4 regions of the Saccharospirillum sp. ABV4_185 genome follow, and region 1 is predicted to be linked to each of the others. Evidence: predicted binding sites of a transcription regulator. Region 1 holds the regulator's gene; each other region holds the start of a gene.
What was found. The regulator sigma-54, encoded in region 1, starts transcription at its own class of promoters, with help from an activator protein. The targets are predictions, from matches to a motif close to TGGCACNNNNNTTGCTNT.
Positions count from the first base shown of each region.

Region 1 (7,565 bases):
GAAGCGCATTTTCAGGGCAACGTTCACCTCAAGCAGGGCAGCCTGGAAGTCTGGGCCGATACCCTTGATGTCACCCGCGACCCGGCCACCGGTGTGATTGAATTTCTCGAAGCGCGTGGCGAACCGGCGCGCTACCAGGAACAGCCGGATGTTGGCGAGCCGTTGATCCATGTCGAAGGTCAGCGTATCGAATACCGGCCGCAGCAGGACATCATCATCACCGAAGGCGGCGGGCGCCTGGAGCAGAATGACAGCCAAATCACCGCTGAATACATCCAATACAATCTGGTTGAAGAAACGCTCAGTGTGCGCTCGGTACGCAGCCAGACAGAAAATCCTGAAGCGCCTCAGGCAACCTGGATCATCCAGCCAGGAGCGGTGGACTGAATGAGTTTATTGCACGCTAAACACCTGGCCAAAAGTTACCGCAAACGCCCGGTGGTACGCGATGTCAGCCTCAGCGTGGAGCCTGGCCAGATCGTCGGTCTGCTTGGCCCCAATGGCGCAGGGAAAACCACCTGCTTCTATATGATTGTTGGGCTGATTCCTGCCGACAATGGCGAGGTCTACGTCGGCGATACCGCTGTCACCAAACTGCCCATGCACGCCCGGGCTCGTCACGGTATCGGTTATTTGCCTCAGGAAGCGTCGATCTTTCGCAAGCTGAGTGTCGCCGACAATATTCTCGGCGTGCTCCAGACGCGCAAAGAATTGTCGCGCAGCGAACGCCATGATCGGTTGGAATCGCTGCTCGATGAGTTCAACATCAACCACATCCGCGACAGCCTGGGTATGGCGCTGTCCGGTGGTGAGCGACGCCGCGTAGAGATCGCCCGTGCCCTGGCCATGGAGCCGGCGGTGGTGTTGCTGGACGAACCCTTTGCCGGTGTCGACCCGATTTCCGTAGGCGACATCAAAGGCATCATTCATCATTTGCGCGATCGCGGCATTGCCGTATTGATCACCGATCACAACGTCCGTGAAACGCTCGATATCTGTGAAAAAGCCTATATCGTTGGCAACGGACATATCATCGCTGAAGGAACAGCTGAGGATGTACTCAACAACGCCACCGTGCGTGAGGTATATTTAGGCGACCAGTTCCGGCTATGACGGCAATATCCCCGTCAGGACTCGTTGTAATTAACAGGCCCAAAGGCGTATTAACACCTCTATGAAGACCTCCTTACAACTTAAAATGAGTCAGCAGTTGACGATGACGCCGCAACTGCAGCAAGCCATTCGTCTCCTGCAACTGTCGACCCTGGACTTACAACAGGAGATTCAGGAGGCGTTGGAAACCAATCCCATGCTGGAAGTTCGCGAAGACGACGGCGGCAACAGCAGCGATGGCGAACATGGCCATGCCAACACCAGCGAATCACATAATGGCGATTCACTGAATGGTGATGCTCTCAATGGCGACAGGGCCAAAGCCGAAACTCTGATCGACAATTCCGACAATCGCCAGGAAATGGAAATTCAGGAACACATTCCGGATGATCTGGCGGTTGATTCGTCCTGGGACGACATCTACACCCACACGCCAACCAGCCATGGTTTGCCCTCCGGCGATGACGATTTCAATTTCGAAAACGTCTACGGCACCACCGACTCGCTTTGGGATCATCTGAACTGGCAGCTCAATCTGACCACCATGACCGATCGCGATCGACTGATCGCCGAAGCCATTATTGAAAGCGTCGATGCCGAAGGTTATTTGCAGTCCAGCCTCGATGAAATTTTTGAAGGCCTGGACAAAGAATTGTCCAGTGAAGACGACCCCTTGGAAATGGACGAAGTGGAAGCGGTACTGCGCCGCGTTCAGCATTTCGACCCCGCCGGCGTTTGCGCCCGCGATCTGTCCGACTGTCTCAGCATTCAATTAAACCAATTGCCCGAAGAAACCCCCAGCCGACAGGAAGCGCTTAAGATCGTCAAAGATCATTTGGACCTGCTTGGCGCACGCGACTACGCCCAACTGATGCGCAAAACGCGACTAAAAGAAAACGACCTGCGCGACGTTATTCTGCTGATTCAAAGCCTGAACCCGCGACCGGGCAACCAGATTGAAAGCGGCAAAGACGAATATGTGGTGCCCGATGTCATGGTGCGCAAAGACATCAAAAACAATCGCTGGCTGGTTGAGTTAAATCCGGACATCGCGCCCAAACTGCGCGTCAATGCATCCTACGCTTCGATGGTAAAACGCGCCGATAATTCCAGCGACAACACCTACCTTAAAGATCATCTTCAGGAAGCACGCTGGTTCATAAAAAGTCTGCAAAGCCGTAACGAAACGCTGCTAAAAGTGGCGACTAATATCGTTGAACATCAGCGCGGTTTTCTCGAACACGGTGAAGAGGCGATGAAGCCGTTGGTGCTGCATGATGTGGCGCAGGCGGTCGACATGCACGAATCGACTATCTCACGCGTCACCACGCAAAAATACATGCACACACCGCGCGGTATTTTTGAGCTGAAGTATTTCTTCTCCAGCCATGTCAGCACCGAAGGCGGTGGCGAATGTTCGAGCACCGCCATTCGCGCCATCATTCGCAAACTGGTCGCGGCGGAAAACCCGCGCAAACCGCTGAGTGACTCCAAGATTGCCACCCTGCTTGGCGACCAGGGCATCAAGGTCGCCCGACGCACCATTGCCAAGTACCGGGAGGCCATGCACATACCTCCGTCAAATGAACGTAAGAGTTTGATTTAGATCAGATTTTCGAACGACTGCAGGCTTGAAGTAGCAGCCTCTCACCGCAAAGATTGAATCAGGAGCTAGACTGAAATCAGGGATAGCACTCAAGGAAGCCGGCCGACATCATGGCCTGAATCATTGTCACTGCATGAGGAGCGGACTATGCAAGTCAACATCAGCGGTCAACACGTCGAAGTTACTGAAGCTCTGCACGACTATGTTGCCTCCAAGCTGGAAAAACTGGAGCGACACTACGATCAGATTGGCAACGTCCAGGTGACGCTCAGTATTGAAAAAAATCGGCAAAAAGCGGAAGCTTCGCTGAACATCAAAGGGGCTCAGTTGCACGCCGATGCTGCACACGATGATTTATACGCCGCCATTGACATGATCACTGACAAACTCGACCGCCAGTTGCTCAAGCACAAAGAAAAAACGGTCGACCGCATGCACGGGAACTCTCGTTAACCATGATTCAACTGGACCAGGTCCTCTCATCCGAACGCGTCTATACCGGCGCGTTCGGTGTCAGCAAGAAACGCGTTCTGCAGAGTCTGGCCGAACGCTTGGCGGCTTCACTCGATGGTGTTGGTGAAGTCGATCTTTTCGATCAGCTGATTGCCCGTGAGCGCCTGGGTTCCACCGGTTTAGGCCAAGGCATTGCTGTACCGCATTGTCGTCTGGCGCAGATTGAACGCCCCATCGCCGCGCTCGCCAAACTCGACGAAGCCATCGATTTTGAATCTCCCGACCGCAAACCGGTCGACCTCTTGTTCGTGCTGGTGGTGCCTGAAGCGGCCACCGACGATCATCTCAATTTACTGGCCGCTGTGGTGGAACGATTCAACGACAGCGCCTTGGTGAAATCACTGCGCCAGGCCGCCGACAGCCAGACCCTTTATCAGCAATTTATTCAGGGCCTCTGATCGCCATGGCGCATCCCGATTTCCGGCTGGTCATCATCAGCGGACGCTCAGGGTCGGGCAAGAGTACCGTTCTGAACGCGCTTGAAGACGCTGGCTTTAATTGCATCGATAACCTGCCACCAGCCTTGTTGCCGGAACTGGTTCACTGGATGACCGCCAGTACTGCCCAGCCGGACGTAGCGGTCTGTATCGATGCCCGGGTCGCCTCCGATGCCATCAATGGCTTGCCTGCAATCCTTAAATCCCTGCCGCAAACGCTGCAGCCGGACATTCTTTATCTCGATGCCGAAGAAACCATACTGCTGCAACGCTTCTCCGCCACGCGGCGCAAACACCCGCTGACCAATGCCGATCGATCCCTGGCCGAAGCCATAGCGGTGGAAGGCGAACTGCTGGCGCCGGTGGCTAATCTGGCCAGTCTGAAAATCGATACCAGCGGTTTGTCGTTGCAGGAGTTGCGCGACCAGGTACGGCAACGGCTGATCGACAAGCCCGGCGGCATCGCCTTGCAGTTTTTATCGTTCGGCTTCAAACACGGCGTGCCTCGTGATGCCGATCTGGTGTTCGATGTACGTTGCCTGCCCAATCCCTATTGGGACAAATCGCTGCGCATGTTCACCGGTAAGGACGAACCGATTCAGAACTTTCTGCGCGCTTCACCGGCGGTGACCGAAATGTTTGAAGACATCCGTCGCTTTCTCGACCGCTGGTTGCATCAGTACGAAGCCAACCAGCGCTCCTACCTCACTGTGGCAATCGGCTGCACCGGTGGTCAGCACCGCAGTGTTTTTCTCGCCGAGCAGCTGCATCACACCTTTGCCAGTGGCAACGCCAACGTTCAGCTGCGCCACCGCGACATGGGAAACGATCAGGCGTGATTCAAGAACAACTCACCATCATCAACAAACTGGGGTTGCACGCTCGCGCTGCTGCCAAACTGGTCGGCGTAGCGGGTAACTATGAAAGCCGTATTACGCTGAGCAAGGATGACCGCGAAGCCGATGCCAAAAGCATCATGTCAGTAATGATGCTGGCCGCCAGCCAGGGCACCGACCTTGATGTGGAAATCGACGGCCCGGATGCAGCCGAAGCCTGGACCGCCATTCTGGCGCTGGTGCAGGATCGTTTTGGCGAAGACGAATAACGGGCTTGTGCCTGTTTTTCATTTCAGGATTACCGATCGACCTCTTTATTACGCTTTGAACTAAAGGCTACACTCCTCCTCGATCGCTCACCTCGGCAACCGGGACGCCCCATGCCAACCACGCCGCACCTGGAACAGCACGACTACGACCGCGCCGGTCTGTTGCAGGCGTTGGAAGCGGGTGATCTGGACCGGGTACAGCGCTATTGCGACGAAGACCTCGCCTCGGCCGACCTGGCCCATATTCTCGAGTCGTCTCCCGGCCGAATCCGTGAATTGCTGTGGGATTTCCTCAGCGATGAACGCCAGGGCGCGGTGCTGCCGCATCTGAATGAAGACCTGCAACAAGCCTTTCTGGCGCGGATGAACGCCCACGAGATTCTGGAAACCACCCAGGATCTCGACCACGACGACCTCGCCGATCTGCTGCAACAAATTCCCGAACCGGTCACGCATCAAGTGCTGTCACTGATGCCACCGTCCGCTCGGGCAACCGTTGAAGGCTTGCTGGCCTATCCGGAAGACACCGCCGGCGGCCTGATGAATACCGACCTGATCACGGTGCGCGCCGATGTCAGCGTGGAAACGGTATTGCGTTATCTGCGACGTCTGGAACTGCCCGATCACCTGGATTCACTCTGGGTGGTCAACCGCCAGTTTCGCTACGTCGGGCTTTTGCCGATCACCAAACTGCTGACTCACGGACCGCAAACCAAGGTGCGTGAGATCATGAAAGACGACATCGAAGGCATTCCAGCCAGCTTGCACGAAGACCAGGTAGCACGTCGCTTCGAACGCCTCGACCTGGTGTCGGCGCCAGTGGTCAACGACACCGGCACGCTGCTCGGCCGCATTACCGTCGACGACGTCGTCGATGTGATCCGCGACAGTGCCGACCATACCGTCATGAGCATGGCCGGCCTTGACGAAGAAGACGACATTTTTGCGCCGGTGATTCGCACCACCCGCAGTCGCGCTGTCTGGTTGGGCATTAATATGCTGACCGCCTTTATCGCTGCGGCAGTGATGAGCCAGTTCGAAGCCACCATTGCGCAGATTGTCGCCCTGGCCGTGCTCAGCCCGGTCGTTGCCAGCATGGGCGGCATTGCCGGCAGCCAGACGCTGACGGTGATGATCCGCGGTATGGCCACCGGCCATGTTAAGCGCGACAACCTGGGCTGGCTGATCAGCCGGGAACTCGGTTCGGGCGCCGTGAATGGTGTACTCTGGGCCAGCATCATCGGCGCCATTACCATCGGCTGGTATCAGGATTCCGACTTGGCGCTGGTTATCGCTGCGGCCATCGTTATTAACCTGCTGGTGGCCGTCTGTGCTGGTGCCACCCTGCCCTTTCTTCTAAAATCGCTGCACATTGACCCGGCCCTGGCCGGCACCGTCGTGCTGACGACCATCACCGATGTCGTCGGCTTCCTGACTTTCCTGAGCCTGGCCACCCTGTTCCTGCTCTAAAAGCTGCTCTAGATAGCAGCGATGAACCTGGCCCGGCGGAGATTCCCTGCTACTCATGTCCGACCACAATCACGATCACGACGACCAAGACATCGAATGGGTCAGCAAAACCCAGATGAAACAGGAGATGCATCGCTTGCAGGCGATTGGCGAGCGCTTGCTCACGCTGCGCGCCGATCAGTTGGCGACCGTCCCAACCAGCGAAGCGCTCAAAGCAGCCATCGATGAGAATCGTCGAGTCACCCAGAACGAAGCCCGTCGTCGCCATCTGCAATACATCGGCAAGCTGATGCGCAACGAAGATATCGACGGCATTCAACTGGCGCTGGATCGACTCGACCCCTCGTCGGAAGTCTTTCTGCGCGAGCAGAACCAGGCCGAACAATGGCGCAGCCGTCTGCTCAATGACAGCGGCGCCGAAGCCGCCTGGTTCGAGCAACACCCAGACACCGAACGCCAGGCCTTTCGCGCCATGGTGCGTGCCGCGCGCAAGGAACAGTCAGAGGAAGCCGATGCCCCGCTCCATGCCGGTAAGCAAACCAAGCGACTGCTGAAGTGGATTCGTGAGGCGCTGGCCGAGCAAAACTAAAGCGCTGGCCTGCTGAGGTGATCCGTTACTGCGACAGCAACGTAAATCGCTGCCAGACAAACGGACAACAGGTTCTCATATGGCAGGCGCCCCTGTAATCTCGATACTTTCAGCCAAGAAAGCAGGCAAAATGACAGAAGCCAACCAGGCGACTCAGCAATGGTCTGACTGTCTCGATGCAGTCGCCCGACGCCAGGACATTGCAGCTTTCGAACAGCTGTTCAACCATTTCGCGCCGCTGATCAAAGCCTTTGCGCTGTCCTCCGGCTTGAACCGCAGCGGCGATCATCTGCCCGACGAACTGGTGCAGGAAGTCATGCTGGCAGTCTGGCGCAAAGCCGCCACTTTCGATCGTCGCAAAGCCGCCGCCTCCACCTGGATATTCACCATCGCTCGGAACCAGCGCATCGATATGCTGCGCCGTCTGCGCAAGCACCAGAACGATTTGCCCGCCGATGATATCTGGGAACTGGAAGCCGATGCCGACCTGTTCGGCGAAGTGCGTCAGGCGCGCGTTCAGGATCAGGTGCGCAATCACCTGTCCGATCTGCCGGTCGATCAGCGCCAGGTCATGGCCAAAGTTTTTATGGAAGACAAAAGCCATCAGGAAGTAGCCGATGAAATGGATTTACCTCTGGGAACCGTCAAAAGCCGGGTTCGCCTGGCGATGAAAAAACTGAAACTCTCTTTGGAGGCGTTCGACCTATGACCCAGTGGCATCCACATCCCGAC
Region 1 is NZ_JBSWUW010000001.1:2,328,759-2,336,323, reverse strand. It holds gene lptA (lipopolysaccharide transport periplasmic protein LptA) at 1-387, shown strand, start outside; gene lptB (LPS export ABC transporter ATP-binding protein) at 388-1,113, shown strand; gene ACXAE6_RS10935 (RNA polymerase factor sigma-54) at 1,175-2,719, shown strand; gene hpf (ribosome hibernation-promoting factor, HPF/YfiA family) at 2,867-3,172, shown strand; gene ACXAE6_RS10925 (PTS sugar transporter subunit IIA) at 3,175-3,630, shown strand; gene rapZ (RNase adapter RapZ) at 3,636-4,508, shown strand; gene ACXAE6_RS10915 (HPr family phosphocarrier protein) at 4,505-4,774, shown strand; gene mgtE (magnesium transporter) at 4,886-6,244, shown strand; gene yjgA (ribosome biogenesis factor YjgA) at 6,300-6,833, shown strand; gene ACXAE6_RS10900 (sigma-70 family RNA polymerase sigma factor) at 6,964-7,542, shown strand; gene ACXAE6_RS10895 (ChrR family anti-sigma-E factor) at 7,539-7,565, shown strand, end outside.

Region 2 (7,565 bases), 1.3 Mb from region 1:
GACGTTCGCCCGCCGGATCCTTTCCTGAAAACCGCCAACTTCTCCGGCGGCAACCAGCAAAAACTGGTGATCGCCCGTGAAGTGGAGCAGGGCCACGATGTGATGCTGATCGGTCAGCCGACACGCGGTGTCGATATCGGCGCCATCGAATCCATCCACAAACGCATTCTGGAAATGCGTGATGCCGGCAAGGCCATTTTGCTGGTGTCGGTGGAGCTCGATGAAATCCGTTCACTGGCCGACCGCATTCTGGTGATGTTCGACGGCATCATTGTCGGCGAAGTGCCAGCCGATAAGGCCGATGAACGCACCCTGGGCCTGATGATGGCCAACATTGTTCCCGATGAAATCAAAGCGCTTCAGGCGGAGGCTTCAGCATGAGTCAGCAGCGTATTCCCGCCTGGATTACCGTAGGCGTTATTCCCCTGGCCAATATCCTGATCGCAGCGGTTGCCGCCGGTCTGGTCTTTTTGTACTTGAATATCAATCCGTTCGAGGCGCTGCAATCGATGTTTTCCGGTGCCTTCGGCAGCGGTTACGGTCTCGGTTACACCCTCTATTACATGACCAGTTATATCTTCACGGCGCTGGCGGTAGCGGTAGCCTTTAAGTGCGGCATGTTCAACATTGGCGGTGAAGGTCAGGCTTATATTGGCGCCTTGGGTGTTGGTCTGGTGTGTCTGGCGCTCGGCGGTCATGTGCCTTTTATTGTGCTGTTGCCGATCAGCATCATTGCCGCGGCTGTGTTTGGCGCGCTCTGGGCGTTGATTCCGGCGGCGCTGCAGGCCTATCGCGGTTCGCACATCGTGATTACTACCATCATGTTCAACTTCATCGCGGCGTCGTTGATGAATTACCTGCTGGTGTATTTCCTCAAGCCGGTCGGCACCATGTCGGTGGAAAGTGCGGTCTTCGATCGCGCCAGCTGGATTCCGCAGATGCATGAAGTCTTTGCCTTCTTCGGTATTCGCATCGCCGCCTCACCGCTGAATCTGTCGATTGTCTGGGCGCTCTTTGTGGCGTTCGCGGTCTGGGTCTTTCTGTGGCGCACCCGTTGGGGTTATGAAATCCGTTCAGTTGGCAGCAACGCCAGCGCTGCGCGTTACGGTGGCATCAGCATTTCCCGCGTCACCATCCTGACCATGTTGGTGGCGGGCGCTTTGGCCGGCTTTATGGCGCTGAACGTGGTGCAAGGTCAGGCGCACCAGATCAAGCTCAACCTGGTTAACCAGATGGGCTTTACCGGCATTGCCGTGGCTTTGATGGGGCGTAACCATCCGTTCGGCATTGTGCTGGCGTCGTTGATGTTTGGCTTTTTGACCCAGGGCGGCAGTGAGTTGCAGTTCGAATATTCCGTCGATGCGCGCATTGTGGTGGTGCTGCAGGGTCTGGTGATTCTATTCTCCGGCGCGCTGCAACATATGATGAAACATCCGATTGAACGGCTCTATCTGAACTACGCGCGGCGGCGTGATGCCAAAGCCGATGATCAACATCCAGCGGAGGCCTGATCATGGAATTGTTTAACAGCATTATCGTGATCCTCGACGCCACCTTGCGTAACGCCACACCGCTCATTTTTGCGGCTCTGGCGGGGATGTTTTCCGAGCGCTCTGGCATCGTGAACATCGCCCTGGAAGGCAAGATTCTGGTCAGTGCTTTCTTCGGTGCGTCAGCGGCTTATTACTTCGGTTCGCCCTGGATGGGTCTGCTGGCGGGGGTGTTATCGTCCATCGTCTTTGCCCAGCTGCATGCTTTTGCCACTGTGACCCACAATGGCGATCACGTGGTGTCTGGTCTGGCGATCAATATTCTTGCGGCCGGCCTGACAGCTGCCATCGGCAACTACTGGTTCAGTCAGGGCGGGAACACACCCAACCTGGCGTTTGGCGATACTCACGCCCGCTTTACGCCGATCACTCTGCCCTTTGCAGACCAACTGGCCGATGTGCCGATAATTGGCGGCATCTATTCCGAGTTAATCAGCGGCCATTATCTACTGGTTTACCTGGCGTTCGCAGCCGTACCGCTGTGCTGGTATATCCTCTTCCGCACCCGCTTTGGTCTGCGTGTTCGTGCTGTCGGTGAAAACCCTCATGCCGTTGATACCGCGGGTATTTCGGTGGCCAAGACGCGTTATCTGGCGTTGTTGATGACCGGTATTCTGGTGGGTTTTGCCGGCGTTTATTTATCGGTCGCGGTGACCGCTCAGTTCTCGCCCAACATGAGCGCGGGTAAAGGCTATATGGCGCTGGCGGCGTTGATCTTCGGTAAGTGGCGTCCGCGCACGGCGATGCAGGCCTGTTTGTTGTTCGGTTTGCTCGAAGCCATTGCCATTCGTAGCCAGGGCGCTGTCTTTATGGGTGTGGAAGTGCCGGTGCAATTGGTCGAAGCCACGCCGTATATCCTGACCGTGGTGTTGCTCGGTGGTTTTATTGGTCGCTCGGTGGCGCCCAAAGTGATCGGCGAGCCGTACGTCAAAGAACGCAGTTAACACGATAATAAGCGCCCGCCTTCAGGCGGGCCGATCCTATAAAAAATGGACGGCTGGACCGTCCTTGCGAGATGCTCATGAACACCATTCCCAGCCTCGACCTGAGCCGCTTTGATACCCATCCCGATGACTTCGTCCGTGAAATGGGCGAGGCTTATCAGGCCTGGGGTTTTGCTGGCATTACCGGCCACGGTATTGATCGTTCCGTTGTTATCGATGCGCTGCGCGCCTCGGAAAAGCTGTTCGCCCAGCCTGACGACATCAAGATGCAGTATTTCAAAGACAACGGCGGCACGCGTGGCTATACGCCCTTTGGCACCGAAATCGCCAAGGACGCTGAACACGTTGATCTGAAAGAGTTCTGGCACGTCGGCCGCGACATTGAAGGCGAACCGCCACACAAAGATCTGACACCCAATGTCTGGCCTTTAGAAGTACCTGAATTCAAGACCGCCATGCTGCGGCTCTATTCGGAGCTGGATGCGTTGTCGGTGACACTGTTGCGCGCCTTTGCGCTCTTTATTGGCGAAGATCAGCACTACTTCGACAACAAGGTAAACCACGGTAATTCCATTCTGCGGCCGCTGCATTACCCGCCGATCACCGACCCTAATTTGCCCAATGTTCGTGCTGGTGCGCACGAAGACATCAACCTGATTACCCTGCTGGTGGGTTCCGAGCAGGAAGGTCTGGAAGTGTTGAATAAGCGCGGCGAGTGGGTTGGCATCTCGATGATTGAAGGCACCATCATCTGCAATGTCGGCGATATGCTGCAGCGACTGACCAACCATGTACTGCCCTCGACCACACACCGGGTGGTGAATCCCAAAGGCGATGCCGGCAAGGTGTCGCGCTATTCCATTCCCTTCTTCGTGCACCCCAATCCGGGCACCTCTCTGGATGCCTTGCCGCAGTGCGTGACCGAGGATAACCCCAAGCGTTATCCGCCGATCACCAGCGACGAGTATCTGATGGAGCGACTGCGGCAGATTGGTCTGATCAAGTAAAGGCGGGCCGGGGTCGCTCAAACCGACCCCGGCCATTGAATCCCCGGGCGCGCTCGCCCATATTGGATGGCATCCGAATTCCTATTGAGGCGCTGCATGCCATCCATCAAACACGTCGCCATTACCGGCGGTACGCACGGCAATGAACTGACCGGCGTTTATCTGCTCAAGCATTGGCGCAATAACCCCGAACAGGTTTGTCGGGACAGCTTTGTTACTGAGTTGCATCTGGCCAATCCCAAGGCGAATGGTCATAACCGTCGCTATCTGGATCAGGATCTGAACCGCCAGTTTGGTTGGGATGATCTGAACGATCATGAGTTATGCGGCTATGAGCAAAACCGGGCGAAATCGCTGAATTCACTGCTTGGCCCAAAAGACGAACCACGGGTCGATTTTGTGCTCGATCTGCACACCACCACCGCCAATATGGGCGTCACCCTGGTGATTAAATCGGAGGATCCGCTGGTGACTGGCATGGCGTTTTACGCCAAACAATGCATGCCGGAAGTGACCTTGTTTTATGAGCCGGCGCAGCGGCTGGAAGATAATTTTCTGATTTCACTGGGCCGCAAATATGGGCTGCTGATTGAAGTCGGGCCGGTGCCACAGGGCCTGTTGCGCTGGGATGTGTATCAGCAGACTGAAGCGGTGACCGGTCATTGCCTGGATTATCTGGATGCGGTCAACCGTGGGGAGCCGCCCGAAGTGGCGACGTCAATGCCGGGGTTCCAGTTTGTGCGCAAGGTGCAGTTACCGGAAAACGAGCGGGGAGAAATTACCGCTATGGTGCATCCGAATCTGCAGGATGCTGACTATCAGCCGATTAAGCCGGGCGATCCGCTGTTTATCACCCTGGATGGAGAAACCTTGCCTTACGAAGGTGAAGAGATGCTATACGGTGCCTTTATCAACGAGGCGGCCTATTACGACCGCCACGTCGGTTTGAGCCTGATGCGTCCTTGCACCATAGAGCGCGGGTAACAGCCAGATTAGATCTGTCCGAACTGGAAACTCAGCACCACAGATGCACCGGACAAGTCATCATCGCTGACGCCATCCAGGTCGGGGTCGGTGGTCAGCCGATAGGCGCCACCGATACCCACTTCCAGAAAATCGGTCAGATTCACTTCCGCACCGACGAATACTTCGCTGGCCAGAAAGCTGCCGTTGTCTTCGTCGGTACCATCACTAAGAGACACCGATCCCGCGCCCAGCAGTAGCTTGGTTTCAACATGCACGACCGCATCGGGCCGATGGGTGTAGCCGATCAGCAAACCGCCGTAACCCATATCCAGCGTTTGGCCGTTACCCCACTCCGGCTCGTTAATCAGGCCATAACCGGCGCCACCGATCAGCAATGAATGCACGCCGGTGGTAAAGGTACCAGCGCCTTCGCCGCCGAGCATGATGGCGGTTTCATCTCCCAACTGACCGTACTTGACCAGCGGACCGCCATAGCCGCCGGAGCGGGCATTCTGCATATCGATCAGAGCATCCTTGGCGAAGGCAGGAAGACTGAGCATTGCCGCCAGGGGTAAAAGGATCAGTGCACGCATCGGTATATCTCCATAATAAGGCAGGGCGCCGGACTGAGCTTATCTTGCCGGCAATTGGCAATCAGCCCAGTGGTAAAAGTCACGATGAGGAGGAATCACTCAATTTGGCTTCCAGTTCTTTCAACTGGGTTTCCAGTTCAGCTAACTGTGTCCGGGTGCGTTCCAGCACCGCCTGCTGAGCGTCGAACTCTTCGCGGCTGACGACATCCAGTTTACTCAGTTGCGCTTGCACCAGGCTGCGCAAATTGGTGCGCAAGTCGTCACGCGCCTGCTGTCCCTGACTGAACAGGGCACTGGCCTGACGGCTGATTTGATCGAGCATATCTTCGGGTAATTTCATGGCACCTCCGTGCTCCAAAACAGGGCTGGAAACTGCAGTAGGCGCCGTTTCCAGTCTCACCAAATGGAGACTTGATTCAAATTTCTGTGGCAATGATGGCAACGCTATCAGCGCTAACCTCGTGATTTCTCTGGCCCTATACCGTCTTTGGGCAAATAGTGTGCACTGACGGCGCACAGCTTTTGTGCGCTGCACTTATTTTGTGCATCCAGCCCTCAATTCTTGACCCGACCTTTACGTAAATCCTTGATTCACCGCGCTAAACGGAGTTGGCACGGGCTTCGCTTTACCCCCTCGCACACGATTCCAATCGCAGCCAACCGTTGCGTTGGACATTGTAACTCGGGTGATTTCCGGTAGCACTGGCTGCGACGGGCGATCCCCTCGAGCCGGCGCTGTCAATTCAGTGCAACGGTGGAACGGAAAGGAGTGAACAAAAATGAAACTCGTATCAGCCATTATCAAGCCCTTTAAGTTGGACGACGTCCGCGAAGCGCTGTCTGAAATCGGCGTACAGGGCATCACCGTAACCGAAGTAAAAGGTTTCGGACGTCAGAAAGGCCATACCGAACTCTATCGGGGTGCGGAATATGTGGTCGATTTCCTGCCCAAAGTGAAAGTGGAAGTTGGTGTTTCCGACGAACTGCTGGACCGGGCAATCGAGGCCATTTCCAAGGCCGCCAACACCGGCAAGATCGGTGACGGCAAGATCTTTGTAACCCCGCTCGAACAGGCCATTCGCATTCGTACCGGCGAGACCGGCAACGACGCGATCTGAGCAAAAAATAAATAGCAATTGGAGACAAGGGTGATGCAGAACCAAATTTTTGAACTGCAATTTGCCATGGATACGTTCTATTTCCTGATCTGTGGCGCATTGGTCATGTGGATGGCCGCTGGTTTCGCAATGTTGGAAGCTGGCTTGGTCCGTGCCAAGAACACGACTGAAATTCTGACCAAAAACGTCGCGCTGTATGCGATTGCCTGCACCATGTACCTGATCTGTGGTTATCAGTTCATGTACGGCGGCGGCTGGTTCCTGTCGGGTGTTGAGACAGTGGCCAACTTCAGCGTTGAAGGTGCTTTGGCGGCTTCTGAAGAAGCTGGCTTCGACGGCGGCTCTGTCTACTCAGGCGCCTCTGACTTCTTCTTCCAGGTGGTGTTTGTGGCAACAGCCATGTCCATCGTTTCCGGTGCCGTGGCCGAACGTATGAAGCTGTGGGCCTTCCTGGTCTTCGCTGTGGCCATGACTGCAGTCATCTATCCGTTCGAAGGTGGCTGGACTTGGGGCGGTAACGAAGTCTTCGGCATGTACTCGCTGAATTATTCTGACTACGCCGGTTCCGGTATCGTTCATATGGCCGGTGCTGCTGCAGCGTTGGCTGGTGTTCTGTTGCTGGGCCCACGCAAGGGCAAATACGGCAAGAATGGCGAAATCAACGCTATTCCAGGTGCCAACCTGCCGCTGGCGACTCTGGGTACCTTCATCCTGTGGATGGGCTGGTTCGGCTTCAACGGCGGTTCTACCCTGAAACTGGGCGGTATGGCGGTTGCCAACGAAGTGGCTAACGTCTTCCTGAACACCAACGCTGCGGCGGCTGGTGGTTTGATCGCTGCGCTGATCGTCGCTCGCCTGTGGTTCAAGAAAGCTGACCTGACCATGGCCCTGAACGGCGCTCTGGCCGGTCTGGTTGCTATCACTGCTGAGCCGGCTGATCCGACTCCGCTGCTGGCGACCATCATTGGTGCCATCGGTGGTGTGATCGTGGTGTTCAGCATCGTTGCTCTGGATAAACTGAAAATCGACGATCCGGTCGGTGCCATTTCTGTGCACGGTGTTGTCGGTCTGTTCGGTATCTTCGCGGTTCTGTTGAGCGACAGCGATGCCACCTTCGGCGGCCAGCTGGTGGGTGCTCTGACCATCTTCGTCTGGGTGTTCGTTGCCTCCTTAATCGTCTGGGGCATCATCAAGGCGGTTATGGGTCTGCGCGTCAGCGAAGAAGAAGAGTACGAAGGCGTCGATCTGACCGAATGCGGTATGGACGCCTATCCGGAATTTACTGCCGCCAGCAAATAAGCTGCAGTAACTGAGCCGCAAGGCTCGTCCGAGTGAAGGCCCCATTTGGGGCCTTTCTTTTTTTGGGCCGTTGTTGCCGATGGAGCAT
Region 2 is NZ_JBSWUW010000001.1:1,064,394-1,071,958, reverse strand. It holds gene ACXAE6_RS04860 (ABC transporter ATP-binding protein) at 1-381, shown strand, start outside; gene ACXAE6_RS04855 (ABC transporter permease) at 378-1,511, shown strand; gene ACXAE6_RS04850 (ABC transporter permease) at 1,520-2,494, shown strand; gene ACXAE6_RS04845 (isopenicillin N synthase family dioxygenase) at 2,572-3,501, shown strand; gene ACXAE6_RS04840 (aspartoacylase) at 3,598-4,485, shown strand; gene ACXAE6_RS04835 (hypothetical protein) at 4,494-5,060, opposite strand; gene ACXAE6_RS04830 (accessory factor UbiK family protein) at 5,140-5,400, opposite strand; gene glnK (P-II family nitrogen regulator) at 5,840-6,178, shown strand; gene ACXAE6_RS04820 (ammonium transporter) at 6,212-7,477, shown strand.
Region 2: a site for sigma-54 is predicted at 5,671-5,688, ahead of glnK (P-II family nitrogen regulator). Genes of this name have one in related genera too.

Region 3 (7,565 bases), 2.2 Mb from region 1:
CGTTTACCTGAAAAAACAACGTTAATTTAAACGAAAAATCAAACGGGCGTGATTGAGAATGCACCAGTGCAGTCGCTGTTGCCTGAAACGAATGTCTGAAACGAACGCTCAAGCCGGTTCCAGTATGACGAAAACGGAAATGACGCTGTAGGCCCGGAGCTTGACCCGCGTCTAGAAGCACGCCGGCAATAACCACGCTATTTCAACAGAAAAATACCAAAAAAATGGGCCGCGATGGCGGCCCATTTTCATCATCGCGCCTAGCGTTATTTCAACGGGCTGCGACCTTTGCTCGCGGCGATGCGCATGCGCAAGGCGTTCAGTTTGATAAAGCCTTCGGCGTCTTTTTGGTTGTAAGCACCGGCGTCGTCTTCGAAGGTGGCGATGCTTTCATCGAACAGGCTGTCGTCGGACTGACGGCCGGCGATGATGACGTTGCCTTTGTACAGCTTGACGCGCACCTTGCCGTTCACGCGCTCCTGAGAGGCGTCGATCATTTCCTGCAACATGCGCCGTTCCGGGCTCCACCAGTAGCCGTTGTAGATGACTTCGGCGTACTTGGGCATCAGTTCGTCTTTCAGGTGCGCGACTTCGCGATCCAGGGTGATGGATTCAATGGCGCGGTGCGCCTTGAGCATGATAGTGCCTCCGGGCGTTTCATAGCAGCCGCGTGACTTCATGCCGACGTAACGGTTTTCGACGATGTCGAGACGGCCGATGCCGTTGTCGCCGCCGACCTTGTTCAGGTAGGCCAGCACTTCGGCCGGACTCATGCTCTTGCCGTCGATGGCGACGATGTCGCCTTTCTCGTAAGTCAGTTCCAGGTAAGTCGGGCTATCCGGTGCTGCTTCCGGGCTGACCGACCAGCGCCACATATCTTCTTCGGCTTCGGCCCAGGGGTCTTCCAGAATGCCGCCTTCGTAGGAGATGTGCAGCAGGTTGGCGTCCATGGAATAAGGCGACTTTTTGCCTTTCTTATTGAAGTCGACCGGGATGGAATGCTCGTCGCAGTAGGCCATCAGTTTTTCGCGTGAATTGAGGTTCCATTCACGCCAGGGAGCGATGACTTTCACGCCCGGTTTCAGCGCATAGGCGCCGAGTTCGAAACGCACCTGGTCGTTGCCTTTGCCGGTGGCGCCGTGGGCGATGGCATCGGCACCGGTTTCGTTGGCAATTTCGATCAGGCGTTTGGCGATCAACGGACGGGCGATGGAGGTGCCCAGCAGATATTCGCCTTCGTAAATGGTGTTGGCGCGAAACATCGGATAGACGTAATCGCGCACAAATTCTTCGCGCAGGTCGTCGATGTAGATTTCTTTAATGCCCAAGGCTTGGGCTTTGGCGCGCGCCGGTTCGACTTCTTCACCCTGGCCGATATCGGCCGTAAAGGTGACGACCTCGCAGTGGTAGGTTTCCTGAATCCATTTGGCGATGACGGAGGTGTCGAGGCCACCGGAGTAGGCCAGAACGACCTTCTTGATATCGGACATGATTGCTCCCAGGGCTTATTACAGGCGGTAAGAAAGGCGCCCTATTCTACGGCCTTGGCGGGCTGGCCTCCAGTGCATTCCCAGCAAGAGTGCATGTCACTGGAGGCTTTTGCGGATGGTTTTGGCGCTCAGTCGTCTTCTTCGACCGGCGCTTCCATCTCCATGTCCAGTTCTTTGATCTTGCGGGTCAGTGTATTGCGGCCCCAGCCGAGCAGTTCGGCGGCATCGCGACGGCGGCCGGCGGTATGCTTGAGTGCGGTTTCGATCATGATGCGCTCAAAACTGGGCACGGCGTTATCCAACAAACGGCGTTCGCCGCGCGCCAGTTCGCGGTCAGCCCAGTTGCGCAGCGCCTGTTCCCAGTTTTCGCTGGCCACCGGCGCCTGGGTTTCATCCAGCAGTTCCGGCGGCAGGTCTGACACCAGCACCTCACGACCGGACGCCATAACGGTGATCCAGCGGCAGGTGTTTTCCAACTGGCGGACGTTGCCCGGCCAATCGAGGCGGCTCAAATAGGTTTCGGTTTCCGGACGCAGGGATTTCGGCTCCACATCCAGCTCTTCGGCGGCTTTATGCAGGAAGAATTCGAGCAGGCGCGGAATGTCTTCACGACGATCGGCCAGACGCGGCAGATGGATACGGATGACATTCAGTCGGTGGAATAAGTCTTCGCGGAAACGGCCTTCTTTAACCAGGTTTTCCAGATTCTGGTGCGTCGCCGCGATGATGCGTACATCGACTTTAACAGCGGTATGACCCCCGACTCGGTAGAACTCGCCATCGGCCAGCACACGCAACAAACGAGTTTGGGTTTCTGACGGCATATCGCCGATTTCATCGAGGAAGAGCGTGCCGCCATCGGCCTGTTCGAAGCGACCCCGGCGCTGCCCCTGAGCACCGGTAAAGGCGCCTTTTTCGTGACCGAACAATTCCGATTCCATCAAATCGCGCGGAATGGCGGCCATGTTCAAGGCAATAAAAGGGCTTTCACGACGCGGGCTGTGACGGTGCAGAGCGTGCGCGACCAACTCTTTACCGGTGCCCGATTCACCGTTGATCAACACCGTAATATTCGATTGCGACAAGCGGCCGATGGCGCGAAACACTTCCTGCATCGCCGGCGCTTCACCGATGATTTCGGTGTTACCCAAGGCCGGCGCTGGCTCGGCCGACGCCTGCTTTTGGCGGGTGTGTTCGATGGCACGCTCGACCAGCGAGACGGCTTCTTCGACATCGAACGGCTTGGGCAGATATTCGAAAGCACCGCCCTGGAAAGACGCCACAGCGCTGTCCAGGTCGGAATGGGCGGTCATGATGATGACCGGCACCTGAGGATGATGATCGTGAATGCGGCTGAGCAGTTCCAGACCGTCGATGCCTTCCATGCGCACGTCGCTGATGATGGCATCGGGCGGATCCTGGTCGATCTTGCGTAACAGCGCTTCACCGGTTTCAAAGCTGCGGCTGTCGATGCCCTGCTTTTCAAAGGCTCGCTCCAGTACCCAGCGAATTGACCGATCATCGTCGACGATCCAGACGCGATTAAGACTGCTCATTGAGCCCCTCCAAAGGTAAATAGACGCTAAAACGAGTCGAACCCGGTACTGAATCGCACTCAATCACGCCCGCGTGATAATTGATAATCTGCTGGGCGATGGACAGTCCCAGCCCAGTGCCCGATGGCCGTCCCGAAATCATCGGGTAAAAAATCTTCTCCAACATTTCCGGCGGAATGCCCGGTCCGTTGTCCAGCACATCCAGCCGCACCACCAGTCGATAGCGATGCTGACGGATGGTGAATTGCCGCACCGTGCGTGTGCGCAAGGTGATGGTCGGCTTAACGATGTCGTTTTCCAGCAGCGCCTGGAGGGCGTTGCGGGCAATGTTCAACACCGCCTGAATCAATTGCGCTTCGTCGGCTTCCATATCCGGAATACTGGGGTCGTAATCACGCACCAGTTCAATCCGGTCGCCGCTTTCCACGTTCAACAGCGAATAGACCCGCTCGGCAATCTGGTGAATATTGACCGGCATCTTGTTCGGCACCTGATGGCTGCCCAACATCCGATCCACCAGATTGCGCAGCCGGTCGGCCTCCTCGATGATCACCTGGGTGTATTCCTGCAAGGAGGCATCGGGCAATTCACTGGCCAGCAATTGCGCCGCGCCGCGAATACCGCCCAAGGGATTTTTGATTTCATGCGCCACACCACGCACCAGATGGCGCGTGGTTTCGGTCTGTTCGATCAATCCCTCATCGCGGCTGATGCGCATGGCACGATCGGCCGGCAACATCTCGACGATCAGATGTAACTGCTCGTCTTCCATATAGGGCGTCACCATGAAATCGAGCGTCATGGCTTCGCGGTGTACCAATTGCCACTGCGCCGAGCGCACCGACAAGGTGGTACCTTCATCAACCGCCGACATCAGCACTTCCCGAATCTCAGTCGGGTTCACAAAGAGTGCATAGAAGGGCTGGCCGAGCACCTGCTTGCCCGAGCGGATAAGCAATAACTCCGCCGACGGGTTGACGTGTTCAACGATCAGCTTGTCGTCCAGTTGGATGACAGCGGTGAACTGATGATCCACCAACTGGCGAAAAAAATCGGTGTCTGGCACAAAAAATTCCTGTGGATCCAAGTGCGCTCGCGAGCCGCAGGCAGCTGTACGCAAGAAGCAGGCCATTGAACGCAGAGATTTAATGCACGATTTCGGGGCTTCTCAAAATTATAGTGCACCAAAAGTGCTCTTATTGATAAAAATTCGAACCAAAATGGTGCGTTTTGAGTTGAATTAACTGAGGACTGCTCGAAGTTCGAACTTACCGGCTTTCGTTTATACTCGAACGTCAATCCGCGACCGGTGTGCCAGATGGATCAGAAGTACCCGCTCAGACTGCTGGATAATGCCTGGCAACTCAGTGCCCGCGGGCAAGGACAAATCTTGCTGTTTGCTGATGCCAACGGTGCCAGCCTGGGCAGCTTGGTGAATGGTTTCCATCCCAACCCGACGCCGCGTCGCTTTCATTATCAACTCGGTCCGGATGCGGCTTTTTATGGCTATTACCCGCTGCTGGATGTGGTGTCGCACCTGTACAGCGAACGCGGCCCGTCCGATCTGGACAGTTGGTTTGCCGAACTCAACATTTACCCGCCCAATCGCACCATTTGGCGCCAGTTACTGGTCGATCACTACCTGCGCCGCCCGCCTTTGTTGCTCAAAGACCACGTTATTCAACAATCCTTAAGTATGGGTGACGATCTGGTGCGGCTGCTGGCGGCGCTCACCGCCGAGCGCCCGGTGTTGATTGCGTTAACCGGTGGTCACTGGGCGAGCACGTCGCTGCAACAATGGCTTGGCCGACAACGACCGACGCTGGCCGCTAAGGTGATGATCCTGGTCGCCAACGATGCCGACCAATTACCGCTGGTCGACAACATCGCCCAGGAAGCACCGCCGGGCCATGCCGTCAGCCAGGCGGGCTGGTTGATCGACCTGCCGCCGAGCAACAGCAGCCTGCCCAACTGGCCGCTGCTCGACCCGATCAAGAGCGAGAGCATTCCCACCCTGATTCAACAGGCACTGCAAAACCACGCCTTGCTGTGTCACGAAGAAACGCTGGCGCTGTGTGACCAGATCAACCAGATGCTGGACGAACGCCAGATCATTCTGGTCAACGATCACCGCTACGATTTACTGCTGCTCGAAGCCGAGGCGCTGTTCTACAGCGACCGTTACAACGGTGCCATCACGGCGCTCAATGAGTTGCTCGAACTGGCGCGTCAGGAAGGTGATGCGCTGTGGCAGTTCGATGCTTATCTGCGGCTGGCCTGGTGCGGTCTGCACAAATATCGCCTGGGCGATGCCTGGCAGATGATCAAACACGCTCAGTCGGCGTTGCAAAGTGTCGAGCGACAAAACGCCGATTGGCTGCTGCGCGAACGCCAATGGCTGCTGCTGCAAGCCCTGCTCTATGGCCAGGAACATCGGCGGCTGCCAGAGACCAGTCAGCATCGGCTGGAAGCCTTGCTGCCGATGGAGCGCAACGACGATTTCCTGTACGCCTTTCGCTTTGCTCAGGTCAGTTGGGCATCGAGCCTGAGCCCGAGTGAACTGACCTATTTGCGCAAGGCGCTGGTCGGCAGCCTGGGATGGGCCCGCCGGCTGAACAACAAGGTCGCGGCGATCAAGGTACTGCATTCGATGGCGACCCTGGCGTCACGCGTCGGCCGTCACAACCGCGCGCTGCGTTGTTTGTATCTGGCGCTGCATCTGGCTGAAACACTCGACTCACCCAGCCACGATGTACCATTGCTCAGTGCCCTGGGCTGGTTGCGACTCAACCAGAACGAACTGGCCGCCGCGCGCGATACCTTTCAGGCGGCGCTGCAACGACTGCAACAAACCACCAACTATCATCAGGTGGCGATCACCCTGAACAACCTGGCCTGGGCTTATTTTGTCGGCGCCAACCTGCCGGAATGCGACCGCCTGCTCGGCACCGCCATTCGCTTATGTCGCAGCCGCGGCTTCCGCAGCCTGCCCTACCACACGCTCGACGATTTATTGTTGCACCAGGCGCTGTGTCGTTTTTATCAGGGCAACAGTGTGCTGGCGCAACGCACCTTGCATGAGATTGACCACCGCCATCACAACCTCAGCGCCAAAGGTGAATTGCTGCATTCGTGCCTATCGCTGTATTTCGCGCGCGCCGAGAACGACAGCGCCGCCCTAGCCCTATTGACCGAGCGACTGAACGCCCAGATCGAAACCGAGCTGGAAATACCGGCCTATCAGGTCGATATCGTGCGCCATGCGCGTGGCGAACCCAGCCAACAGCTGACCTGGCTGAATCATGACATGAGCTCGGCCAATGCGTTGTCGAGCCGACCGGTTGATGTGGTGTCGCTGCTGCGGTCGGCAGAACTGGAAGGCGAGGTGGAAAAGCTGCAACAGCGGGTGCGTGATACGCGCTTGCTGTCGCATCTGAGTGCTCAGGCCAATGCCGCCACCGACGCCGGCCGGCTGACCGAAACCCTGGTCCGCCAGCTCAGCGCTCACCTCGACTGCGATTACGTCGCCATCGAACTGCGGCCTCAGGCTTATATGTCGCCCACTTTTCACAGCCACGGCCTGGATGACATCAACGCCGAGCGGCTGCATCAGGTCCTGGCGATGCACAAGCTGACCCGTGGACGGGTGCTGCTGAATTTGCGCGATCTGGATATGGAAGGCTTTGAAACCGGCGCGCTCTACATCAACTCGATCAGCCTGCCCAAGCACGACTTTGGCGACCTGGTGTTGATGACGCGTGACCCTCAGGGTTTTGAAGAATCGGTGTTGCGCACCACCGCCATGCTGGCGGCGCAATTGGCCGCCGCCATTCAACGACTGATGCACGAACGCGAGCTGCAGTATTTGTCGTCCACCGACATGCTGACCGGACTGATCAACCGCCAGGCGCTTTATCCGCGCTTGGAAGAAGAGTTATCGCGCACCCGACGGCACTCGAATTATCGGTTCTGCCTGGCGTTTCTCGATCTGGATAATTTCAAATACCTGAACGACCACTACGGCCATAATCTGGGCGATCAGGTGTTGCAGGGTTTTGCCAAATCGCTCGATGACCACAGCCGCGCCGAAGATTTGGTTGCGCGTCTGGGCGGCGATGAATTCGTTATTCTCTTTCCCGGCCAGACCGCCGATCAGGTGGAGCAATTCTGTCGCCGGCTGCTGAAACAATTCGGCAGCACCAAGGCCGTACAACAAACGCTGAAGCGCTTTACCGGCCAGTCTTTGAAGTTATCCAGCGAACGCCGTTTGGGCTGTTCAGTCGGCATTATTGAACTGGATCGTGACACCGTACCACGCTCCGTTGATGCGCTATTGAACCAGGCCGACCAGGCCATGTATGCGGCCAAAAGCCAGGGCAAAAACCAAGCCGTGGTGGTGCCTTTTAACGCAGCGCTGGACGATAGCGTTCGATAAAACCACGCACCTCAGTATTCACTTCAGCGGCCACCGCATAATCGGCATCGGCCAACACCAGCGCCAGCAAACGCTTCCCCACAC
Region 3 is NZ_JBSWUW010000001.1:157,552-165,116, forward strand. It holds gene ACXAE6_RS00695 (argininosuccinate synthase) at 267-1,490, opposite strand; gene ntrC (nitrogen regulation protein NR(I)) at 1,619-3,046, opposite strand; gene glnL (nitrogen regulation protein NR(II)) at 3,033-4,112, opposite strand; gene ACXAE6_RS00710 (diguanylate cyclase domain-containing protein) at 4,365-7,481, shown strand; gene ACXAE6_RS00715 (acetyl-CoA sensor PanZ family protein) at 7,450-7,565, opposite strand, start outside.
Region 3: a site for sigma-54 is predicted at 4,346-4,363, ahead of glnL (nitrogen regulation protein NR(II)). Genes of this name have one in related genera too.

Region 4 (7,565 bases), 1.6 Mb from region 1:
GATGCGCAGTGCACCGCACCTGGAATTCGCCGGTGAGATTCGTAAGCACACCGATTTCCCAACCTTCCACGGTGCCAAAATTCAGGACATCGGCACCGCCCGTTATGCCATTGAAACCGGCAAGGTCGATATGATCGGCATGACCCGCGCGCATATGGCCGACCCGCACATCGTGCGCAAATTAATGGCCGGTCAGGAAGATCGTATCCGTCCCTGTGTGGGGGCCAACTATTGTCTCGATCGCATCTACCAAGGCGGCGCGGCCTATTGCATTCACAACGCCGCAACCGGTCGCGAAACCACTATGCCGCATGATATTGAGCCGGCCGAGGTGGCACGCAAAATCGTCGTTATCGGCGCTGGTCCGGGTGGTTTGGAAGCGGCCCGAGTTGCTGCCGAACGCGGTCATAGCGTGGTGGTGATGGAAGCCATGAGCGATGCCGGTGGCCAGGTTCGGCTGACCGCCCAAAGCGAACGCCGCCGCGAAATGATCGCCATTGTGGATTGGCGTGTGGCTGAGTGCGAACGACTCGGCGTTGAATTTCGCTACAACTGCTGGGCCGAAGCAGACGACGTATTAGCTGAAAAACCGGATGCGGTGATTGTCGCCACCGGCGGTTATCCGATTGATGATCAGCCCAGTGACGGCCACGAATTAACGGTATCGAGCTGGGATATTTTATCGGGCCACGTTAAACCTGGATCGCGCGTTTTGCTATTTGACGAAGCCGGTGATCACCCTGCCCTGCAGGCTGCCGAAATCATCGCTGCCAGCGGATCGGAACTGGAAATCATGACACCGGACCGCAGCGTATCTCCAGAAATTATGGCGATGAACCTGGTGCCTTATATGCGCAATTTACAGCGCGACAATGTGCGTTTTACGCCGACCTATCGGTTGACCTCGGTAACCAAAGACGGTTCCGAATTGGTTGCAACTGTCGGCAGTGATTACCTGGACATCGCTCAACAACGTCACATTGACCAGGTAGTGGTTAACTACGGCAATCGCCCGCTGGATGATCTGTATTTCGAGTTAAAACCGCAGTCATCGAACGGCGGCGAAGTGAATTACGATGCGCTGATCGCTGGCGAAATTCAGGAAGCCATTCGTAACGACGCCGGCACCTTTCAGCTGTTTCGCATCGGCGATGCGGTGTCGTCGCGCAATACCCATGCGGCTATTTATGATGCGTTGCGGCTGGTGAAAGATCTTTAATCAGCCGTACGTGGTGGCACCAGAAAATTATTGTGGCTGGGTGCATCGAGAATGTCGCTGGCTGAATCATCTTTCAGTTTGACACCGGAATAACCCAGCTTGGTCGCTTCGCGCATCAGCCAACATAAACGCCGGCTGGCTTCGGCAAAAGCGAGGCCTGCCGGACGGATATTCGACAGGCAATTGCGGTCGGCGTCGCTGCTATCGGTGCCCGCATGAAAGGTGTAATAAATACCCAGACTGTCGGGTGAACTCAGGCCGGGGCGTTCGCCGACCAGCAGAATTAAATGCTCGGCGCCGGTGCGCTCGGCAATGTCATCACCGATGCCAACCCGACCTTGATCGACACGGCAGATTAATTCCGTAGTCAAATTAAGCTTGGCGAGATCAGGCAATAGTTGCTGCACCATGGCCGGGGCCTGAGCTTCGACAGCGGTGGTCGATAAGCCATCAGCAATAACAATCGCCACCTGAGGCGCAGGGTGTTGTTCACGCCAGCGCATCAACTGCTGTGCCGAATCGGCATTGAGCTTTCTACCGAGATCCGGCCGCTGTAAATAATGGTTTCGGTTCTGCGCCTGGCTGTGCAACGCCAGGCTGGGAATGCGCGTCGTTTTAATAACCGCATCCAGCTCCGACCAGTCGATGGGGCGTTTAACGGCGTCACGCGCTGCGGCGTGCGCCAACTGAAAATCCAGATGATGTTGGGTTGGCAAACTGATGCCGCTGCGACCCAAGCCAATACGCGCATCGGTGTACTCACGCAACCGCTGCCACCGATTTTCCTGGACGGTCTTTTGCTGATCAGCCATTAAAAATCATACCCCAGTGTTTTCTGAAAGGCTGGCGGCAATTGATCACCAACCGCTAGCCGGCCAGCATCCGAAAAAATCCCCATGCGCTGCAGCCAGGCATCGAATTCCGGCGCCGGTTTCTTACCCAGTACTTCACGGACATAGAGCGCATCGTGAAAACTGGTGGTCTGATAATTGAGCATGATGTCGTCGCTGCCGGGAATGCCCATAATAAAATTCACGCCGGCGACCGCCAGTTGCGTCAGCAACATATCCATGTCGTCCTGATCGGCATCGGCGTGGTTGGTGTAGCAGATATCACAGCCCATCGGGAGGCCGAGCAGTTTGCCGCAAAAATGATCTTCCAGACCGGCGCGAATAATCTGTTTGCCGTTAAACAAATATTCCGGTCCGATAAAGCCGACCACCGTATTGACCAGCAACGGATCGAAAGCCCGCGCCACCGCGTAAGCGCGGACTTCGCAGGTCTGCTGGTCGACGTCATGATGGGCATCGGCCGAAAGCGCACTGCCCTGGCCGGTTTCAAAATACATCACATTATTGCCGACCGTGCCGCGCTTTAATTCGAGTGCGGCCTGATGCGCTTCGCTTAATAACGCCAGATCGATACCAAAACTTTTATTGGCTTTTTCGGTACCGGCAATGGACTGAAATACCAGATCGACCGGCGCACCTTTTTGCATTGCCTGCAGATGGGTACTGACGTGAGTGAGCACACAGGATTGCGCCGGAATGTCGTAATGCTGGATCACATCATCGAGCATTTTCATTAACGTTATCACCGCCTGCGGACTGTCGGTGGCGGGGTTAATACCGATCACCGCATCGCCATTGCCGTACAGCAAACCATCGAGCACGCTGGCGGCGATACCGGCCGGATCGTCGGTGGGATGGTTCGGTTGCAGCCGTGTCGACATGCGGCCCGATAAACCAACAGTATTGCGAAAGGCGGTGACAACTTCGCATTTTTGCGCCACCAGAATCAGGTCCTGAACGCGCATGATTTTACTCACCGCCGACACCATTTCCGGCGTCAGACCTGGCGCCAGTGAGCGCAGACTCTCCGCGTTAGCGGCATCCGAGAGCAGCCAGTTGCGAAATTCTCCGACGGTCAACGACGCCACCGGGGCCATGGCCGCGACATCGTGCGTATCGACGATTAATCGACTGACTTCGTCACGCTCATAAGGAATCACCAACTCATTTAAAAACGTTTTTAATGGCAAATCCGCCAGCGCCATCTGCGCGGCCACTCGTTGCTCGGCCGACTGCGCCGCCAAACCCGCCAATTGATCACCCGACCGTAACGGCGTGGCCTTGGCCAGCAGGTCTTTGAGGTCTTCGAAGTGCCAGCGGTTGCCGTAGCAATCAAACGAATAGGATGCCATCTATTGATGCCTTAATTAACGTAAAACGCCGGAGTCGAAACTCCGGCATTTTTCTTTCCGGCGGTTTAATCCTGGTAATCAATATAGCTGTGGTTCTCGTGGCGGAAGGTCGAGATGATGACCCCCACCGTCACGATGACCGACAGTACAAAGATGCCAAAAACAACGGTCGGCTGATCGGCAAAGGTGAAGACGGCTTCGGCGCCTTCCCAACTGGTGATAGGACTGGCCATGATCAATCTCCTTAAGCAGTGACAGCAGCGCCAGCGCCACTGTTATCGGGTTTATAAGCCGGGACGGCTTCTGGATAGGCTTCCAGCGGTACTTCCACCAGATCGAGACCGGCAATTTCTGCCTTAGGCGGTACGCGCAGCACACCAAACTTGGCCATGATCAGCGACAACACATAGCCGGGAATAAAGCCAAGAGCGGCCATCACGCCAGCACTGGCCAACTGACCAAAGAAGCTGACGTCCGGGCCATTCACATTCGGATAACCGGAGAAAATACCCAGGCTGACCACGCCGATCAGGCCACCGATACCGTGCACCGAAAAAGCGCCGACAGCGTCGTCCAGTTTGAACTTCGAGGTGATGAATTTATCGGCCAATGGCGTGACTACACCACCAAGAATACCGAGCAAAAATGCCAGCGGCGGGTAATACAAGTCGAGGCCTGGCGCGGCGGAAAAAATACCGGCCAGCGCACCGGACATCATCCAGAACGGCTGACGGGTAATACAGTAGGCACCGATGATGCCACCGGAAAACGCCATCAGGGTATTAAAGCTGACCGCGGATAAAGTGGTCGGCGTGCCGAAGATGGTGGTCCACTGGGCGCCAGTGTTGTAGATGATGCAGCCACCCAGGAAACCGAAGAAGCCAACGATGATCAGCATCAAACCGATAATACTCATCGGTGCGCTGTGACCTTTAATCATCACCGGTGTACCGTCGGCTGCAAAACGACCGATGCGCGGACCCAGATTGATGATCACACCCAGCGCAAAGAAACCGGCCACCATATGCACACAGCCAGCGGCGCCGAAATCGTGGAAGCCCCATTTGGTAGTCAGCCAACCATCGGGATGCCAGCCCCAGGAGGCACCCAGAATCCAGACGCCGGAACCAAGAACAATCGCCAGAATAATAAAGGCACTCATGCGAATGCGTTCAATCACCGCGCCGGAAAAAATCGACGCTGTGGTGGCGGCGAACAACACGAAAGCACCCCAGAAAATTCCGGTGCCGTTATCGATCAGGTTAGGACCCATGGCCGACAACCAGGGTACACCACCGGTACCGGCTTCGAAGTCGGGAATAAAGCCGCCGTACATGGCCAGATAAATCCACCAGCCGAAAAAGAAAAACGTCGGGATAATAAAGGCGAAGGCGAGGATGTTTTTCACGCCCGACGCCAAGGCATTTTTCAGCCGTGACGCACCCATTTCATAAGCGAGAAATCCCGCGTGAATAATGACCATCAGCCCTGTACACCACCAATAAAAAACTTCCATATTGATGGTGCCGGACATTTCGATCATCGCCTGTAATTGTTCCGGGGTCAGTGCCATTTCCGTCATACCGAGTTCCTTTTGTGTGAGCACGGTGAGGACACACCGCCAATGCCTACGACCGACAGCCGAGCAAAGCAATAACTGCGCCCTGGATTAAAAAGCGGTTAGAAAGCAAACACTTAAGCTTTTCCCGGGTCGTCAATGCACCGATTCAGGCACTAGGGTGAACCCCGATCGAATGGCTCTGGCGCCTTTGCAGTGCATAACTTTGATGGTTTGCATGTAAAGGCGGCTTTTGGAATTTAAGCAACGGGATCAGACAGTGACCCGCTTGCACGCACATCCATGCCGGATAACAACTTTGTGAAAGCGTTCACCAATCTGGACGCTTCTCCAGGGGTTGGCTATTCTCAATGGCCGTTGAACACTGAACGATGCTGGTCACTGTTAGATCGCGCACTGAGCCGATAACAGTCACCGCCCTACGCTTTGGAGCTTGCGTTCGATGAATTTGCTTTGGATACCACTGTTAACCCTGATCGGCACAGTGGTTCCGCCGCTGACCATTCGCTTTGGTCGTAGTGCCTGTGCTTTTTTCACTGCTCTATTGCCTGCGGCGGCGCTGGCTTTGGTGTTGTCCAATCTGCCCGCGGTTTTCGCCGGTGAAACCCTGGTTTCAACCATCGACTGGGTGCCGCTGCTGGGCCTGTCGGTATCGGTGCATCTGGATGGTCTGGCCTTGCTGTTTGCCATCCTGGTGCTGGGCATTGGCCTGCTGATCATTCTCTACGCCCGCTATTACCTGTCTGAACAGGATTCCATGGGCCGCTTCTACGCCTATCTGATTCTGTTTATGACCGCCATGCTCGGCATCGTGGTGTCGCACAACCTGATTCAGATGTGGGTGTTCTGGGAGTTGACCAGTCTGTCCTCCTTCCTGCTGATCAGTTTCTGGCATCACAAAACCGAGGCCCGCAAAGGCGCGCGCATGGCGCTGACCGTCACCGGTATGGGTGGCCTGGCGCTGCTCGCCGGTGTGCTGTTGATCGGCAAAATCGTCGGCAGTTATGAACTGGGCGATGTGCTCGCCAGCGGTGATCTGCTGCGTGACCACGCGGCCTACCCGATCATCATTGCGCTGGTCCTGCTCGGCGCCTTCACCAAGTCGGCGCAGTTCCCCTTCCACTTCTGGCTGCCCCATGCGATGTCGGCACCGACGCCGGTCAGTGCTTACCTGCATTCGGCCACCATGGTTAAAGCCGGCATCTTTTTGATGGCGCGCTTTTATCCGGTGCTCGCCGGCACCGAACTGTGGTTTTTGGTGGTCAGCCTGACCGGCTTGCTGACCATGCTGCTCGGCGCCTATACCGCCTTGCTAAAACACGACCTGAAAGGTTTGCTGGCTTATTCGACCGTCAGTCATCTGGGTTTGATCACCCTGTTGTTGGGCATGGGTTCGGATCTGGCTGCGGTGGCGGCCGTCTTTCATATCATCAACCACGCGGCCTTTAAGGCATCGCTCTTTATGGCCGCAGGCATCATCGACCACGAATCCGGCTCGCGCGATATGCGTCAGTTAAATGGTTTGTGGAAATACATGCCCTACACCGCGACGCTGGCGATGGTGGCGGCGGCGGCGATGGCCGGGGTGCCGTTATTGAATGGCTTCCTGTCCAAGGAGATGTTCTTCGCCGAAACACTGCACCAAAGCTCGCTCGGTTCATTGAGCTGGATGATTCCGGTGCTGGCGACCATCGGTGCCGGTTTCTCAGTCGCTTATTCGTTACGCTTTATTCACGATGTGTTCTTCAATGGCGAGCCGATCGATCTGCCCAAAACCCCGCACGAGCCACCGCGTTACATGCGCTTGCCGGTGGATGTGCTGGTCGCACTCTGTTTGCTGATTGGCATCTGGCCGGCGCTGGTGGTCGGTGATTTGTTGGCCTCGGCGTCGCTGGCGGTAATCGGTGGCGATAAGCTGCCTTACTACGGCCTTTATATCTGGCACGGCTTTAACCTGCCGCTGCTGATGAGCGGCCTGGCCATGGCCGGTGGCGCTTACGTCTATATCAATCGCCATAAGTTGTTTCAGTTCCAGGCGCAGTTCCCTGAGGCCAACGCCAGTTTGATCTTCGATAACAGCGTCAAATGGCTGATGCGCAAGTGCGCGGCCATCCAGGGCTGGTTCGATAACGGCTCGCTGCAACGCTACACCTTCTTCCTGGTGGTGCTGGCGCTGATTCTGATGGCCGCGCCGCTGTTTAACCTGAACGCCACCGCCGGCCTGAAACCGCAGATTCCGGTCGATGCGGTGATGCTCTCCGGCGCGGCTCTGCTGGCGTTCTGTTCGCTGGCGACCATCATCTGGCATCGCCAGCGACTGGTGGCGCTGCTGATGCTGTCGGTGGTGGGGCTGATCGTGTCGCTGGCCTTCGCGCTGTTCTCGGCGCCGGATTTGGCGCTGACCCAGCTGTCGGTCGAGGTGGTGACCATCATTCTGCTGTTGCTGGCGCTCTACTTCCTGCCGCAGAACACGCCCAAGGAATCGTCGCCAAGACGGGTAGCGCGTGATCTGTCGCTGGCGGCGTTGATCGGTGGTGTTATCGGGACGCTGAACTACGCCCTGC
Region 4 is NZ_JBSWUW010000001.1:732,754-740,318, forward strand. It holds gene ACXAE6_RS03185 (oxidoreductase) at 1-1,219, shown strand, start outside; gene eutC (ethanolamine ammonia-lyase subunit EutC) at 1,216-2,031, opposite strand; gene ACXAE6_RS03195 (ethanolamine ammonia-lyase subunit EutB) at 2,031-3,422, opposite strand; gene ACXAE6_RS03200 (hypothetical protein) at 3,488-3,655, opposite strand; gene ACXAE6_RS03205 (ammonium transporter) at 3,667-5,004, opposite strand; gene ACXAE6_RS03210 (monovalent cation/H+ antiporter subunit A) at 5,444-7,565, shown strand, end outside.
Region 4: a site for sigma-54 is predicted at 5,070-5,087, ahead of ACXAE6_RS03205 (ammonium transporter). Genes of this name have one in related genera too.